DNA from 2 places in the Corynebacterium freiburgense genome. Region 2 is predicted to be linked to the other one. Evidence: riboswitches for the same ligand, from Rfam matches in the RefSeq annotation. Region 2 holds a riboswitch; the other holds the start of a gene.
The links. A riboswitch is a leader RNA that binds a small molecule or an ion and turns the genes downstream of it on or off. The one in region 2 is predicted to bind cobalamin.

Region 1 (9,102 bases), 1.1 Mb from region 2:
AATGCTCGTGCGACAATTAATGTGTAAATATCCGGTGCTAGTCCACAGGCCAGGGAGCTCAATGTAAATACCGTCATTCCCACCAAATACACATTTCGTTGCCCAAATCGATCTCCCAAACGACCGGTAACCAAAAGTGGGACAGCAAAGGTCAATAGGTAAATTGACGTAACCCAAACAACTTGGTTCAAACTGGCGCTAAGATCCGCCTGAAATTGCGGCGTAGCCACTGCAACAACAGTTTGATCCAAAAGGATCATAAAGAATCCGATGCATAATGCGGCGAGTGCCCGCCAAGCCGATTGTTCGGGCAAGACTGAAGTGTTCACGCGGGCGATATTACCTACTTACCCCGTACACAACTACATTTCCCAGGATTGCTTACCGCGTTTTGTGGCAGGCAGGAAGTGTATCTTGTTTGGATTTTGCTGAATTTGAATACCTGTAATGAGATCCTTTTTCGTCTCCAATGTAATGTACCGACTCATATCTATCGACGCCGCGCACAGTACGAACCCACCAACCACCGGCATCACACGTAATTCAGGCATGCCAAACTTACTGATAATGCCTGCTATAAAGCGTGCTACCTTGGCTTTGCCAACAATCGGGCGCCGGGCAGCCGTGCTAAAACCACCACTATCAGTCCAAAGCACAGCGCCTTCTGAAAGTTCGCTAATAAATAAATTTAAATCACCGGACTGTAGCATACTTGCTAGTTCGGCTAATTTATTCTCGGAAGCAGTAGTGACCGGCTCCTCTCGAACTACTGATTCAAGATGCTGTTTGCTTCTTCGAATACGTTGACGGACACCCGCAGGAGTGATCCCGGTTATTTTGGCAATCTCTAAAGCCGGCATCCCCACGATTTCAGCCAGTACAAAAACGGCTCGGTTTATTGGGGATAAAAGTTGGATCAGGCGGAGAAGTGCAAGATTAATATCCAGATGTGTCAGCGCCTCATCCTCCGCGCTTGGAGCAACAATAACTTCCGGCAACCATGGACCAATATAGCTCTGACGTTCAGTTGCGCGGCGTCGACAATAATCAATCGCAATTCTGGAAACAACGGTTGTAAACCAAGCACTCTGGTTTATAATCTCCGCGTGTTCATCCCAGCGCAGTGCGGCTTCTTGAACAATATCTTCTGCATCTTGCCAATTACCACTTATTGCATGGGCAATTACCAAAAGCCGAGGACGTTCGTTTTCCCAATTATCTATCATATTTGGCGATAACCCCAATACGATTCCAGGCATTAATTGTAGTGACCATGGTTAAAATATCGCCTGCAGTTTTAGCGCCAAATACTTCTACAACTTCTTGAATCAATTCTGGCGAAACAGGACCTAGCGTGAGATCTGTAGCTGCGGTAGTAAAATCCAGCAACAATTGCTCTTTATGCGAGAAACCGCCCTTCTTTGGGTACATTTGAATCGAATCGATCCACGATTGCGAAAATCCTAACTTTTGTGCTTCTTTGGCGTGCATTGTAAAACAAAAATTGCAGTGATTTAAGGCTGAAGCACGCAATTGAATAAGCAACCTAAGCTTTTGGTCCAATGCCCTTGAAGCAAGTTCTAGTGCGCTCATCGCCGCATAAAGGCGTTTTGATGCTTTAATCATAAGGCAAGTTCCTTCCATTGGAACACAGTCGAGTTTTCAGGGAACACTCTCTAGACGTTTCATCGGAAGGAATTGTGACAAACCAGTGGTCAAGGGGTTTTTATCAGACGCAATCCCCTACCGGTTAAAAACACCGCCAAGACCATCCATACGCCAGCAAGCGCAATGGCCACCGTATAAATAGTCGTCTGAGTGAGTGCCGCGGTAACAATTGCCAATCCGAACGGACTAACCAAACTACCAATAGCTGAAAATAGCGAAAAGGCGCGGCCTCGAAGATTTTCTGCAACTGCTTCTGTAATCAAGGTCATTTGTAGCGGACCTAAAATACCACCAGCAACACCAGCTATTGCCATACCAAACAGTAATAACCACTGATTTTGCAGCATTGCTAGACAACCAAAACCAACCGTAAATCCAACCATACTTGCGGTCCAGATAAGTTTGCGATTTGTAGAGCCAATAGCAGCAACGAGCCCACCGCCAAGCATCATGCCGACTGCATACGACGAATGCACTATTCCCAGCATCGTTGGATTATTAACACTTTCAAAATGCGCCGGTATCAGCAACATAAGGTAAGGAGTAACCAAAATAGTTGAAACGAACACCAATACCACCAGCAGCCGAATTACAGGGATTTTTACTAACACCAGCCAACCCTTCATTCCTGAAACATCCTCCGCAGCTGCTGTTGGATCGGTTCGCAAGCGAAGCATTGACGTAAACATCGCCGCAATAAGAGAACAACCAGCGGTAATCCAAAGCACTTGATTGATTGGAAGACTGGCAAGTAATACACCGGATAATGCTGGTCCCACGAATATCGCGAGCCCCATAAGTGTTTGATTTAGACCATACAGAAAATCCAGCGACTTGCCTGAAGTAAAGGAAACATCGCCAGCTAAGGCCTCACGGGCGGCCATTCCTGGAACATCTCCAACAGCCCCAAAAATCCCAATGGCAATAAACCAGCCCAGGCTTAATCCTAACCAGTTATCGACCGCAATAAGCGCCAGTACGGATAGTCCGCTAATAATATCGGAAATTATACTGAGTGGTTTCCTGCCAAAAGTATCAATAATTTGGCCCCCAATAAGCGCGAAAATAACCGATGGAACCGCAATACACGTAGCAACTAAACCAGCCGCAGCCGGATCACCAGTTCGCTGTAGGACAAGCCACGGCCAAACAACCAACGCTACGCTATTGCCTAGAACAGATATTCCATTAGAGGCTAAATAAATCCATACTGTTTTCATAGTTCAAGCGCTTCTTTTACTCGGTTATTGATATGCACCAACACTGGCGGTAGACGATCAAGCATAAACTCCAGAATCCGCGGTGCTTCCGTATAGAGTGAATCATCCGGATTAAATTCGTCAAGATTCATCTTGGTGAACTCTATTGTGCCTTGCACGACCTCTTCGACCCGAGGGTCGTCGATTTCAGCATCCCATAAATCCATATACTGCTTATACCAATAGCGGTATTCTTGGTTTTTTAGAAATTTTAATTCTTGTGCCGTGACCTCACCCATAAGCTCTTCTGGAAATAACACGCTGGTTGCATGCCAAATATCGCGAATAATTTCAACGGCCTGCGGATTGTCGACTATTTTTTCCATTTCCGCGACTATTTTCTGCACATTTTGAGATATTCCAATGTTGGCTGCATTTTCAATCGCGTGAAGGTTGTGTTGCTGCTCTATAATCGCTTCGAGTTCTGCATCGAGGCGTTGAGCTACTCGATGCCTGACTTGCTCAAAAGCCTCACCATCAATGGTGTGCTCATGCATAACTTCCAAAATGTCCGGGAGTGTAAATCCGCTGTCAACAAGTGTTCGGATTCTTGCGAGACGTAAAGCATCTTCAGGTTCGTATACGCGCCGGTCAAGACTATCGCGCTTTGGCTCTGGCATAAGCCCAATATGATGATAGTGGCGGACCGTTCGCACAGTTACCTGCGCAAACGCCGCCACTTCACTGATTGATAACGTCATATTCCCAACGTTAAAGGCTGACGCTAGGTGAGCTCCAAATTATTGGAAGTATTCCAATCCAGGGGTGGTTTCTGGTAGTTCGAGTGCTGGTTGAATATCGGACTTTGGTACCAGCTCGAATTTTTCCATACCTTTTCGCACGTGTTCGGCTGCATCAATATTCAGCGGGCCGGAAGTCCACATGGCGTATGGCAGGTTAATAAAGCGATTTTCCTTTACTGCAGGAAGATCTTTTGTGACAGGGTTTTCCTTAAGGATTTTTACCTTTTCTTCAAACTCTTGACTTGGATATTCGACAAAGACGAATACATCAGGTGTTGTAGAGGTGAGGTGTTCCCATCCCACCTTTGTCCAGGTATCCTCGACATCTTCGGCACCGTTTTTACCACCGGCAGCCTCAATGATGGCTTGTGGAGCCCCGAATTTTCCGGATGTAAAGATGGTGTCAGATGCAGAGTCAAACACAAAAGCTACAGGCTTTTTATCGGGTTGCGGTGCAGACTTGAGAGCGTCAAGGCGAGTCTCTTGGTCTTTATTGACCTTTTCTGCTGTCTCTGTATTGCCGGTGATTGCCCCGATATTTGCAATATCTGTGGAGACCGCTGTCCAAGGGTCAACAATGCCACGTTTGGTCGATCCAGCTTGGCGGCAGGACTCGGTAAGAATATACGAATCAATGCCTTGGTCTTTGAGCGCATCTGGTGTGAGGTTTTTACCCTCATCGAAGCCGTAGTTCCAACCAGCTACAAAGATGTCTGGCTGTTTACTTACTACCTCTTCAATGGATGGATATTCTTTGGCCACATCGTCGAGGCCGTCTATAACATCTTTGCCGTATTTAGCACTCAGAATATCTGCATCGCGCTGGACAGAGCTCACATGTTTGATCTTGTCTTTCGCACCTGCTGAAAGAACAATCGAAATAATGTTTCCGTCATTGACGAATAGATTATCGGCTTTGGCAAAGGTGACCTGCTCTCCGCAGTTTTCAACGGTGACTCCATCGCCTGTTTGCGTTGCGCTCACTGTGCTACTTGCTGATGCACTGGTATTTGTGGTTGATGCATCACCGCAGCTTGCTAGAACAAGCGCAGTGCCTGCAAGAAGCGCCAAGGTGTATTTTTTCATGGTTTCTTCCTGACTAGAGTGAATCAATAATGAGGTGGGTGCGGGTAGCTTCCGGGAGGTTCGCTAAAAGTGCACGAACGTCGAATACTTTGCGGAGGTTTTCGGTATTGAGAACCTCCTCTGGTGTTCCGACCGCAAGCATCGTTCCTTCATGTAGCACAACAACTTGGTCAAAATGCGCTACAGCAAGGTCGAGGTCGTGAATCGTTGCGAGGATAGTTCGCCCTGATTCCCGTAACACTTTCAATAGGTGGAGTTGATGGTGAACATCAAGGTGATTGGTTGGTTCATCGAGAAGAATCAAATCGGTACCTTGGGCAAAGCCTCGCGCAAGGAGCGCACGGCGGCGCTGCCCACCAGAAAGCTGATCACAGGAACGATCGGCTAATTCATCAAGGCCGACGAGTTGTAGTGCATTGTGGATGATTTTCTGTTCGGCTTTTCCACCAAGCTGCCAGGATTTCAGGTGTGGAAGGCGACCTAAAGCAACCATTTCGGCAATAGTGAGGTCCCCTGGCGGGGATTCTTCTTGCCCAACAAGCGTCATGTTCTGGGCACGTTGACGTGGGCGCATTGCATGGACGTCCACGCCGTCGAGAAGTACTTTTCCTGCATGGAGCTTAGCAATACCTGCAATACCGCGGAGCAGTGTTGATTTTCCGGCACCATTAATTCCAACAAGTGCTGTCATTGTCCCCTGTTCAACACGGAAATTGATGTTTTGAACAATGGTGGTTCGACCGATGCCGCAAGCTACTTTTTCTATGGAGAACATTAGTTTTGCCCTCCAAAATGATAGCGGCCGCGGCCCATAAGTATCAGGAATAGTGGCGCTCCTAATACACCGGTCACAACACCAAGCGGAATTTCTTGCGGTGGAGCGGAAATACGTGCGATTACATCAACCCACAGCAAAAACAATGCACCCGTTGCCATAGCGATAGGCAAAAGTCGGCGATGCAGCGAACCCACCATCATGCGAGCAAGATGCGGGATAACCAAACCAACAAACCCAATGCCTCCGGCAACGGCAACCATTGCGCCCACAAGTAACGCTTGGATAAAAAACAGCACTTGACGCAGAACGCCTACTCGAACGCCAAGCGCAGCCGCAGTATCAGGTCCAGCCGCAAGGGCGTCAAGTTGATTTGAAATAAGCATCAAACCAACAGCAGCAATGACCACAATAATAAGCGGGAGCAAAAGTTTGTTCCATTGCGCACCCGCCACTGAACCGAGCATCCAAAACATTACGCCTTGCGCAGCCCGAGCATCCGGACCTTTAAAAACCAAGAAGCTCGCAAGCGCAGAAAACGCTGATGAAAGTACGACACCAGAAAGAATCAACCGTAATGGCGTAAGTCCACCCTGAGCCATAGTGATCCCGTATACCGTCGCGGTTGCCACCAGCGCACCAATTAATGCGCCTCCCGAAAGCGCGTACAAACCAAAACTGGAAAGCACGCCGAATGTCAGAACTGCGGTAGCACCAACGCTGGCACCTGCAGATACGCCGAGCAGATATGGATCAGCAAGAGGATTTCGCACAAGCGTTTGCATTGCTACGCCGGCGAGTGCCAGCCCTGCTCCTACGATAAGTGCCAGCAGCCCTCTGGGGGCACGTAATTCCCAAACAATTGAGTCAATTGCTTGATCTGGCCCATTGCCTCCCTGAAGATGAGCCTGCACTACCTCCCACACCTGAGCGCGAGAATAATCAACCGAACCGAAGGTTAATGAGATCACAAAACTCACAGCTATAATTGCAATGAGCAGCACAAATAATGCTGGTGTTGCCAACCTTCGGCCCACACCCGATAACGACACGTCGGCCAAAAACTCCTTCTACAATGCCCTGCTATCTCGGACGCGGAAATAGCAAAACTCAGCGATGAGCCGGCAGGTTTTCGGACTCGTTGGATCATCCCAACCCCCAAGCACCTTCCCAGCCGTATCCGACCAGTGGCATGTGCGCATATTTGCACACCTTGGGGGTAGTACCCAATCACCGCTGCGCGCCAGTTTCGGACTTTCACCGAAATTCCCTTGACCGGCTCACTGACAGTTTGAATTGTAACCCAGCAAAAGTTCAAAAACCCAAAATTTAGCAATTCAAGGTAGCTTTATAAGCATGAATACAGCCTTCAAAAATGCTTCCGAAGTTCAAACATCCGCTGTCGTTGCAACTGGCCTCATCGGCGGCTGGTTAACCGCCCGTGAAACTGGAGTTCGCCCAATCGGTGGCGTGATCCTTGGTGCCGCTGGCATTTGGGCAGCCCGTAGTTGGTATGCAAAAGGGGGACTTCCACTCGCACTCGGCCTCACCACCGCATACGTATCTGCGTTCGGCCTTTCACACCCCCTAGCGAAGAAAATTGGCGCATGGCCGGCAGTACTTACTGTCACTGCCGGTGTTGCTGGCGCTGCATACGCGCTTTCAGATACATACTGATCATTCATACTGATCGGTTTTGAACTGCTCCCCCGTTTATTGAGTTCTTTGACGGGCTTTTCAATGTGGGGAGTTTTTGTGGGCTTTGCGACTGGTTCTCTATGTGGGTTTTCTCTAGGTGGGTTTTCTATGTGAGGCCCGTGGGGTTATTGGGGTTGGGATTTGGTTGTGTACGTTCGGTGACCTGGGATTTGCTTGGCTCTGGATGAAAGCTGGTTGGTCTTTTCGGGTGCTGGTCGGTCCTTTCGGGTGCTGGTTGGTCCTTCTTGGGTGCTGGTTGGGCGTGTTGTCACAGATTCCATTTTTTCGGCTGTTTTTATGGAATTTGTGACACGATAGGTAGGGAACCTGTCACAGATTCCATTTTTTTCGCTGTTTTTATGGAATCTGCGACAAACCCCAGTTCAACGATTGTGCGCAATGTTGGTTGCTGTCACAAATTCCATTTTTTCAGGCGATTTTATGGAATCTGCGACAGTCAGCATGAAAACATCACTAGTTTGATAGGGCGCGCCTATTAAACACCCGGGAAAGCGGCTCGAAGGCTCGGGAAACCCTGGATTTCCAGCCAACCCGCCCCGAAAACCAGGCAGATTTCACATCATCCACAACCCACCAGAACATTTTCCCAGCTCGCACCACAAGACCAGGAGTCCACAACACAAATCTGCCGGCCTGAACCTTTCCCAGGCCAGTCTAGGCCTTCCCATGCTTGTTCCAGACTTTCCTAAAGTCTTCCCCAAGACCTTCCACGCCTGCCCCAATGCTCCCAGCCCACAGTCCCAGCCCACAGTTCCAGCCCACAGTTCCAGCCCACAGTTCCAGCCCACAGCTTAAACCGCAGCGCTCTAAAACCAACACCACTCCCAAGCAGCCTAGAGCAGGAAACCCGCCTAATTTTTCGGGGGCGAGTTCAGTTTCCACCCCCAAATTTGGGTTAGAATTTCCGCTACGAACGCTTCCGGAAAATACCTGTTCAGAAAGCTTTTTGCCACTGCATTTTCAAGCACTCATTATGATCACTACGACATAAACATTCTTGTAGGCCGCATTGTTGGTCTGATAGGAATGATTTCGGTCAGTGAAAAATACTTGCACAAGAAAGGACAGGGTAAATGTTGCGTAATCCCAATTCGCTGCGACAACGCAGTGATGAACGTATTCACCTGTCCTGCGTGCTTGTTTTGAATTAGCACAGACTTTACGAGCTCAAAGCCGCAGGACGCCTCACAGTCAGTTTTCTGGCGGGGGCGGTTTTTTGTGAGAAACCTGCGCCTCCCCCGCCTCCGTTTTGTTTTGAAAGGACAGGGGAAACCCATGGCTCGAAACCGACGCGCTAATCCCGCGTCCCGCATTGCGGAAATTGCCAAGCATAATCCGAAGGTTCATGTTTTCGCCTCTGAGGTGGAAGATTCTACTGTTGAACAGGCACGAGCCACCGCGAAACTCCCATTTGTGTATCCTCACGTTGCACTCATGCCCGATGCTCATACTGGTTTAGGTTCCTCGGTGGGCACAGTATTTGGCACTGAAGGTGCAGTGATTCCAGCTGCGGTTGGTGTGGATATCGGTTGCGGAATGATCGGTGTGCGAACACAATTTACGGCTGCTGATTTGGAAAACAAGGATCTGATCAAACTCCGCAATGCAATTGAACGTTCGATTCCGCTTTCGCCAGGTAATTACAATCACTGGCAATTGGAGCCTTCTGCGGATGAACGCTGCCGTGAGCTCGATGCCCTTGCCAAAGAAAACAATGTTGATTTATCCCACTCACCTAAATGGCGCCAGCAGCTTGGCTCCTTAGGTGGCGGTAATCACTTCATTGAATTATGTCTCGATGAAACCGACGCAGTGTGGATGTTTCTACATTCTGGTTCCCGTGGTGTTGGCA
Region 2 (9,102 bases):
ATTGCCATCACTAACACGGATTTCTTTGTACGGAAAACGCATTCCGGAAATCGTTGCACGAGCCCTCGGGATCGCAATAGCAGCAGATCTCACAACCGCTCCAATAATCGCAATTATGAGTGGTCGTGTGCCTTTGGTTTCGGTGGTCACAAATCTACTTGTCGCGCCTGTGATCGGTTTAATTACTGTACTTGGTATCGTGTCTGTGGTCTGCTCTTTATTACCGGGCAAACTGGAACGTGTGCCGTTTTTCATAGTCGATCCATGTGCAAAATATGTTCATTGGGTAGCTGAAACATTTGTGGGTCCGGAGATTTATGCTCCTTCTATGTGGATTCTCTGCGGTTGCTTGTGGATCGCATACGGATTCTATCGCGGGTTTGGAAAACACATTGTTGGAGCATTTCTAAGTATTGTTGCTCTTTGGTATTTCCCCTCGGCTAGTGCTTTTCGACGTCCCGCTGAGGTGCCGCTCAATTGTCTTAATGTGGTTGTAGAACAGAAGATCGTGGATGAGTATGAACCGCCAGAGGGGACGCAGGTGGTTGTGGTGCTTGATGCTGAGGGGCGTCGAAAAGTGCGGCCAACGATTACTCGGCGCGGAATACCGGTGTTATTTCCCAATCGGGATGGGGAGGTTTTCGTTTTAGAAGACGGTACGCAGCGCGCTGCGGACGGCCGGTTTTAGTTATGTGCGACCTAATTACCCAAGGGGTGAATTGGAATGTATATGCGAATTACTTTGTTTTCCTTGGTATCCTGCCCATCCGGCGTTACAACAAGTGTTCCATTGACAATTTTAATTTCGCGTTTCAGGTTTGGGATTGTAAAGAGATCTTTTCCATTTGTGGTGTCCAGTAAAGTCAACTGTTTGGAATCAGACTTAAACTTAAGCACTAGTTCACCATTTTGAGATACGGTGGCTATATTTTCATTTGGTTTAGTGGTAAATGCGGGTATATTTTCGTTTAGTCGATAAAATGTGTAAAGATCCTTTAAATTATTGTGGAACTTAATTTCACCTTCCGAATTTACAACTATATATTCGTTTTTCGCCAATTGGAGATACGGTTCTATATGGTACGAAAGAGCGGTTTCGTTATTGCCCGCGAGATTGCTATTCGAGGGGAGTATTTGATCGATAAGAGGCTCCGAAGTCGTTAAGCTGCTTTGGTTATGGAAATATTCTAAGCGGAAATCTGAATTTCCTGAATAGATAAACCATCCGTCCGCAAGTAGAGAGCTCAGAGATCCAGGATTAAACAAAATCGTAGCCTCCCCAGTTTGTGCATTATATAGATTTGTCGAATTCGTTTTTCCGCCCTGTGTTATTCCCGTACAGCCGAAAATGGCGTTTTCGTAGATAACGCCACAAGAAGTCGCTTTAAAAGGTCCGGCTTGCCAAATCCTCTGGTTGTTTTGCACTGCAACTGCAAAATCAGAAACTCCAGAATCTTTTTGTTCAGCGTGGACGTGGACAATTTCAATGTCTCCGAATGAAAATGCATCCTCAACTGAGTGAAATTCTAATTCCGAATCGGTATTGGACACTACGTCTCCAGTATTGGCATCAATGGTTAGTATTGCCTTAGAATCGTCGCCGCTAATGCAGTGCACCATCATATTATCCGTGACTTCACTGCATGAACTCGCAGGTACGGAATAGCGTGTTTTGCCGTCTACTGCGCTAATCCCTTCAAGAAGCGTATTGTCTTTATTTACAATCAGGGTTTCTTGGTGGACGTCAGTGCCCAAGAATGCAGGATTATCTCCTTTAACTTCAAATATCTTATATCCTGTTTTGTAGTCATTATGTAGAAATAATTTGTTGGTATTTGGCTTTGCCCGAAAATCAGGGTTCCGGTCTGTTATGGGTATCCGCGGCACTTCTGGTACTGGAGTGAGTGTGGATGTGGGCGAGGAGGATAAGGGGGTTGTGTCGGAGGTTGAGATACTAATTTCCGGCAATAAGGCGGTGAACATTTTCGTTACCGGTAGTACATAAAATGCGATCGCTAGGCATAAAGCAATAAGGTGTGTTAGTAAGCCCAGTGTCAAACTCACTATTGCAATGCCTCGGAAATCATCTTGAGGTGGGGTTTGATGCTGCTCTTTATTCACTGGGCTGTACTTTCTAGTGGAGCAAACGTTAGTTTTCTACATCGTAGAATACTTCTCGAACATTTGTAACCTCCCCATTGTGAGCATTTATTGTAGTTACCTTGGTTGAAACGCTTTCTTCAGAGACCATGCCGGGATCTTTAAATTCTGTGCAAATAATGGTGGCGTCTTTTGTGGTAAAACCACAATGTAGATTCTTCTCCACGTTGTTTTTCCATACGTACTCACCGTTGTGTGCAGCAGCTAACCATGAGAATCCGTCTTTACCAGTGTCTTCCTCGATTAATATGATGTCTGCTTCTTCAAGGTTGCCAAGGTACATTACCGTTGCTCTGCTTTGGGGCACGGGGTACGTGTGTAGTGTTTGCCCGGAATGGATATCAATCGCTTGAATTTCGGGCTTATCTGGGTTTCCGCAGTACACCATGTTGTTCTGTGTCACATGGCTGCACTCATTGCTTTCTAGCTCAATTTTGTTATTTGCTTCGGCAATAGGGATGCTGGCTCCGTATAAGTTTGTTGCGGCAATACTTGTTATTCCTAGAGCCAAAATAATTGCGATGAGAATACGGTAAATGTGACGTTGAAATCGGGGATGGGGTAGCTGCGTAGTCATTATTTGGAAACCTGTCCTGTGGGTAGGGTAACGGTTTTCGGTCGCGCTGTTATATAAAAGAGCTGGTCGTGCAGTACAGGAGCTATTATAGCCTTTGGTTATATCCTTTCAAGGTTCTATAGCAGTGCCCTATATCATCTGTTCTTTTAGGATTAACGTTGATCAGTGTCCAGGTGGTTAAACAAAAAGATAGCTAAATTACCGCTTCATGAAAATAAATTAATATTAACGCGAAAACGCGCCGCGCCACCCAAAAGTAAGTAAAATGCGATATTCTGGTTTTGGGTCTTGTCGTTGCGCCCCATCGGGTGTTTCGTGCCCCAGATATGTTAGGAGGGGATCGTGATATCAATGTCGGATTCAACTGTCCGCTTTTGGGAAGATCGTGCAACGAAGTGGCTTTCTGTGATTGCACTGGTTGTGACCATCGGTATCAATACATTTGCTAATACATTCCGAATCGGCGGTTTTACCACCGGCGAAATTTCAAGTAGATATCCGAGCCTTTTTACGCCTGCTGGTTTTACTTTTTCTATTTGGGGCGTAATTTATACCTTGCTCGCCGTTTATTCGGTCTATCAGTTTTCGGTGATTCGACAGCGAGCTAAATCATGTGTTGACGAGCAGATTTATAATCGTATTGGAGTGCTGTTTATTGCCTCTTGTCTGCTAAATGTAGGTTGGATTTTTGCATGGCATTATAGAGTTATTGACGCTTCACTTTTGCTAATTGTAGGATTGTTTATTGTCCTTTCAATGATTGTTCGTAAAGTGCACCAGCTGACTTTTTCAGAACGCACAGCATGGGATTATATTTGTATAGTCGTTCCATTTATGGTTTATTTTGGCTGGATTACGGTAGCGATGGTAGCAAACACCAATGCTTGGCTTGTAAGCATTGGCTGGAAGGAATTTTATATCAATCAACCATTTTGGTTTGCTGCTGCGCTACTTATCGGATTTTCTATTGGTGTTTGGAACTCAATATATCTCCGTGATATTGGCTATGCGTTGGTGCTCGTTTGGGCGGCATTTGGCATTTTTATGCGGCATATTGGGGGTACGGAAAATCCTTCGGATTTCCCCATAATCATTAGTGTTATCTCTGTCGCTTTGGCGATTTTGATCGCTAATTTGGTGTATGTCGGTGTGCTTCAGCGGCGCGCGCGTATGTAGACCTCTACTATGGTTGCTGTGATTTCCCCGGTGCATCTTATTTTGGGTGACGAGCCTTTTCTCGCCGAACGTGTCCGTAGCGAACTCATCGCACATATTCGCGCACAGATCGGCGGGGAAGTCCCGGTTTCTATTGTTCGAGCAGGCGATATCGGTGTACCAGAGCTTGCGGAATTGCTCAGCCCTTCGCTTTTTGCGGAGGACCGTATTGTGGTAGCTGCGAAAACCGATGAGGCCGGGAAAGAGCCGTCCCAGTTGCTTCTCGACGCCGCCTCCAATCCGGCCCCAGGAATCTACCTGATTATTGTGCATTCCGGTGGCGGACGAACGAAAGCAATGGTGAAAAAATTCCGGCAGGTTTCAAAAGTCCATGAGGTAACTCCGTTAAAACCTAGTGAGCGACCAGGTTTTGTTACTTCGGAATTTCGGCGGCACAATGTTCGCGTCACAGCGGATGTTGTGCATGCTGTTTTAGAGGGCGTCGGCAGTGATCTGCGTGAGCTTGCCTCCGCAATAAGCCAGTTGGTGGCCGATACGGGTGGCAATGTCACATTAGAAAAGGTGCGCGAATATTATGCCGGGGTGGCAGAAGTCAGCGGATTCGATATAGCTGACCTTGCGTGTACTGGTCAGCTAGCAAAGGCAGTGGCTTCAACTCGGCGGGCGCTACAGCTTGGAATGAGCCCAGTTATGCTTGCCGCCGCACTGTCGAGCAATGTCGGTGCGATTGCGCGTCTGTATTCAACGCGGCAAATAAATGCAAACCAATTGGCGAGTGTGGTCGGGATGCCACCATGGAAAGTGGACAAAACTGCGAAGATCGCTCGGCGGTGGTCTGGTGATGCTGTGTCAAAGGCAGTAATTATTATGGGCGAGCTGGATGCAGCAGTAAAAGGGCAATCGGTTAGCGCCGAATATGCAATCGAAAAAGCGGTCCGGGAAATCGCCGAGCTCGCGGCAAAGTAATGGTTATTCCGGAACCGGGACGACCACAGTTACTTTCTGCGTAGATGCATCTACCTGTTGTTTTACTGCAAACCAACCTCGATTAATAGTGAGTTCGGTATTAATGTCCTTCGGCGAACTATAAAGCTCTTTAAATGCCTCTAAATCTTTAAGGAAGTACGAATCTTCAGATTCCGCCAGTACGAGGTGCCCATTGGTCGCTAGCGAAGCTACTCGTTCACCGCCATATAGGGTAAATACCGGGGTCGAGGAATTTGGTCGTGAGAAGACCCGTGGCGTGGAACCATTTCCAATCTGACGTAAAACTGGGACGTGTGCGGCGTCGAAAAGCAAGAGCGGCTTTTCTACCATAAAACCCAATTCATTTGGAGGTTGGGGCGAAGAATCACCAGTGTGGAGTGGTGTATTCCAAGGAAACACATCACCAACAATTGAACTTGGGTCTGTTGTGTGCGTGTATTCTGCACCATCGGTGCCTAGATAGCGGAGTTTATCATCGGTTTTCTCAACCCAGCCATGGGAGGCGGTAAGTGCTTTTCCTTTCGTTTCGGTGGTATGAAAAGTGGAGCCAGAAAATGCATTAATAAAACTTAGCCGATATGTATCCCCATCCTGCTCGCTGCAAATCACCGTTGTATTTTGTGCAGTCAAACCACAATGAGATTCAGGTGGGATCTTTGCTTCCCAACGAACTGTATGGAAATCGGCAATAGCAACAATAATATCTTGCTGATCTGTGGTTTCTATCTGTACCAGGTCGAGGTTTTCAATCGAACCTAACAGTCGAATATTTGCAATATTCCCTGGGAATGGAATAGTGCCATGTACTTCCCGGAAGTGTGTATCAAATACCGTAATTTCCTCAAGCTCCGGGTTTGCGCAATAGGTCAAACTACTAAATGTAACTTCGGTGCAACCTCGGGCAGGAAAGCTCTCAAGCTGGTCGAATGTATTTGCGTCATAGAAATTGAGTGAATCGTCGATATTCACCATAAACGAAAGTAAATCGTTAGAGGCACCAATAAACTCGACATGGGCACCTGTGAACTCCTTCCTGTGATTTCCACGTTCGAAAGCCGGCGTGAGATATTCAGAGTTATCGTTTGGGGCCAGCCAGAGGTTAGAAACCTGACGGTTTATAGGGCGATCTGGTTGCTGAGGGTCCAATAAAGCAGCCACATTTTTATTCGCATTTGGCTCAGACTGAGCAGCCCGGATAGGCGAGTGAGGGGTAGGCTGTTGCGCCGTCGATTGTTGCTGCGCTGGCACTTCTTTTAGAAACGACAAAAAATTCGGCATTGTGCAACCAGTACAGAATGCGGCAATGCATGTAGATAAGGCGATCATGGAAGTTACAGATCGCCGGTGGAAAGCGGAAAAAGGCATGGTCAATCACCGAATTTCTACAATTCACAGGTGGCTACTAGCATACTCACTTTCGCTATCCAGAACGTCATCGTTAACCTATCGTGGGGGTAGTATTTATGCAGCGCACAAAGGAAATATTCGCACACATGGGCGTAAGTCCATGTGAGGCAGAAAGAGCAAAAACCCGCCAATCAAAACCATTCATATCTATTACCAGTGGTGGCGGGTATGAAATGGTTGTTTGGCGGGTATTGAACTACAGCCTAAACCAGGCTGTAAATTAAGCCATCTTATTGAAGGCGCGAGCCATAGAAGATTTCTTATTGGCCGCATTATTGCGGTGGAATACGCCCTTGGTTACTGACTTATCCAGGGCCCGGGAAGCGATACGAAGCTGGGTCTCTGCAGCTGCCTTGTCGCCAGATTCAACAATCTCGCGGAACTTACGAATCTCAGTACGAACGGCAGAGCGGATAGCCTGGTTGCGTACGCGGCGCTTTTCGTTGGTGCGAATGCGCTTCATTTGGGACTTAATATTAGCCACGAAAATACCTCTTAAATATAATAGGGATGAAACACCACTCTGTAGGCGTTTCCTGGCATTATGCTTTTTGCAAGTTATTCATAGGCGGACCCAAGGTCCTGCCCGCCTAAACACTTGCACCTACAAAGTGAAGAACACAGGGAGTGTAGCAAGCAATACGCCGTGATGCCAAACCCACATGGGAAATTGTTGCGAGCAAAACTGCTTAGAGATCCTTCTGAATGCTGCGCAATAAGGATGCTTTTCCTGATGCTTTAGTGCTGGAACGGTACGTATTTTCCAACAGCACATTTCAAAAGGAGCTGAGGAGGAGGTCCTATAGGGAAAACTGCACTGGTGTTTATGATTCAACAGACGAGAGGATGAACTCGGATGGAGTTTCGTGGCAGCATTTTGACTTAATACCTTGTTTTTATATACAGCTAAACGTGCTAGGTTGGGGGTGTTGCAGTGCTCGGGAATGCTGGTGAGAATCCAGCAGCGGCCCTCGCCACTGTATGTTTTGTTGTTTGTTACTCAGAACCTGGTGTTCTTTTGCCACTGCGTCAAACGTGGGAAGGCGTGTGTAGTAGCAGACGGTAACAAAGCGAAGCCAGGAGACCGGCTGCAACATTGCACAGGTATTGGTCTGCGAGGCGGCTGACCACGTGACAGAAAGAGCATTATTATGCATATTGCGGAAGGCTTTCTTCCTGCTTCTCATGCAATAGCATGGGGAGTTGCTTCAGCACCATTTGTTATTCATGGTGCACTTGCTATGAATAAGCAGATAAAACGTCAACCCGAAACGGGTTTGCTTTTGGGGGCAGCTGGGGCATTTACCTTTGTATTGAGTGCATTGAAAATCCCTTCGGTAACTGGCTCGTCATCGCACCCAACTGGTACAGGACTTGGTGCTGTGCTTTTTAGGCCGCCCGTTATGGCATTGCTTGGAACAATAGTCTTACTTTTTCAAGCGCTATTGCTGGCACATGGGGGTATTACAACGCTCGGGGCAAATGTCTTTTCAATGGCAATAGTGGGCCCTTGGGTTGGGTACGGCTTGTGGCGAGTTTCTCGAAAGGCAGGACTTTCACTCGATATTTCGGTTTTTCTGGCTGCTTTTTTTGCAGATTTGTCCACTTATATCGTGACTGCTTTGCAATTGGCGGCAGCACATCACGCGGCTGGTTTCGGACATGCGGCAACTACATTTATGGCACTTTATGCACCGACTCAAATCCCTTTGGCAATTGTCGAAGGTATTGTGACTGTGCTTGTATTTCGCAGTTTGCGGGTTATCGCAGCAAAGGAATTGCGGATACTTGGCGTATTCAGTGGTGCGGGGCTCAAAGATAATGTAAATGGCGAGCTGAAAGCGAATGCGAAAGAAGGGGTATCTTAGTGATGAAGACAAAAACATGGGGTCTTGTTGGATTAGCCATTATTATTGCTGCCTTTCCGATGTTTTTTCATTTAGGTGATCCGACTGCGGAAGAACAATTTGGTGGTACCGATGCTGCTGCGGAAGGTATTATTGCTGAGCAGAATCCAGGTTACGAACCTTGGTTCCAGCCTTTGGTCGGTGAATTACCAGGAGAAGTCGAATCGGGTTTATTTGCGCTTCAATCTGCGTTAGGAGCTGGTGTTTTGGGGTTCGCATTGGGCAATTTCCGTGGCCGCAGCAAAGCGCAAAATGAGCATAAGGACGGTAGTACAAACACCACTTCCTCCAAGTGAATGCACTCGAGCTTGCCGCTGCGCGCAGCCAGTGGGCATTAGTTAGTGTTGCGGAAAAAGCAATATTATTGCTGGGGATCACGCTGTGCGTGATTGCATTGCCACCAATGCCTGCACTTCCATTATTCGCCTTAATTATACTGGTGTGCGCTTGGCGCGCACGCGTGCCTTGGCGGCTATATGGAACCCTTGTGGCTGCGCCTACTCTTTTCATTGCAATGGGGGTTGGTCCATTGATATTTGCAATTACAAACAACGGAATCGTCTTTATCGACGATGGCCCGACGAAAGCGTTCATCGTTTTGTCTAGGTCTGTGATTGCAATGAGTTCGACTATGATTTTTGCCGTCACCACTCCAATGGCTCAGTTATTAAGTTGGCTCGGTCATATTGGTGTGCCGAGTTCGATTGTGCATGTAATGTCGCTTACCTATCGAATGACATCAACACTTTTCACTACAGCGCGAATAATGTGGGATGCTCAAGCGGCGCGGCTTGGGCATACAAATTTGTCTCGTTGGATTCGTTCGGTTGCGGGACTTATCGCTGCATTATTTATCGTGGCCTTCACACATGCTCAAAGACTTGGTGA

Region 1: it holds a riboswitch for cobalamin, as region 2 does, so the genes downstream of both, CFREI_RS05405 (FecCD family ABC transporter permease) here and CFREI_RS10165 (energy-coupling factor ABC transporter permease) in region 2, are expected to answer to the same signal.

The regions. Positions count from the first base shown of each region.
Region 1 is NZ_CP047355.1:1,190,464-1,199,565, reverse strand. It holds gene CFREI_RS05440 (DHA2 family efflux MFS transporter permease subunit) at 1-329, opposite strand, end outside; gene CFREI_RS05435 (sigma-70 family RNA polymerase sigma factor) at 363-1,226, opposite strand; gene CFREI_RS05430 (carboxymuconolactone decarboxylase family protein) at 1,216-1,626, opposite strand; gene CFREI_RS05425 (MFS transporter) at 1,716-2,888, opposite strand; gene CFREI_RS05420 (helix-turn-helix domain-containing protein) at 2,885-3,628, opposite strand; gene CFREI_RS05415 (ABC transporter substrate-binding protein) at 3,668-4,756, opposite strand; gene CFREI_RS05410 (ABC transporter ATP-binding protein) at 4,770-5,531, opposite strand; gene CFREI_RS05405 (FecCD family ABC transporter permease) at 5,531-6,568, opposite strand; cobalamin riboswitch at 6,638-6,826, opposite strand; gene CFREI_RS05400 (hypothetical protein) at 6,888-7,208, shown strand; gene CFREI_RS05395 (RtcB family protein) at 8,526-9,102, shown strand, end outside.
Region 2 is NZ_CP047355.1:2,260,029-2,269,130, reverse strand. It holds gene CFREI_RS10200 (ComEC/Rec2 family competence protein) at 1-688, shown strand, start outside; gene CFREI_RS10195 (hypothetical protein) at 700-2,121, opposite strand; gene CFREI_RS10190 (hypothetical protein) at 2,150-2,737, opposite strand; gene CFREI_RS10185 (TspO/MBR family protein) at 3,089-3,913, shown strand; gene holA (DNA polymerase III subunit delta) at 3,923-4,879, shown strand; gene CFREI_RS10175 (hypothetical protein) at 4,883-6,265, opposite strand; gene rpsT (30S ribosomal protein S20) at 6,528-6,791, opposite strand; cobalamin riboswitch at 7,223-7,414, shown strand; gene CFREI_RS10165 (energy-coupling factor ABC transporter permease) at 7,459-8,175, shown strand; gene CFREI_RS10160 (energy-coupling factor ABC transporter substrate-binding protein) at 8,178-8,510, shown strand; gene cbiQ (cobalt ECF transporter T component CbiQ) at 8,507-9,102, shown strand, end outside.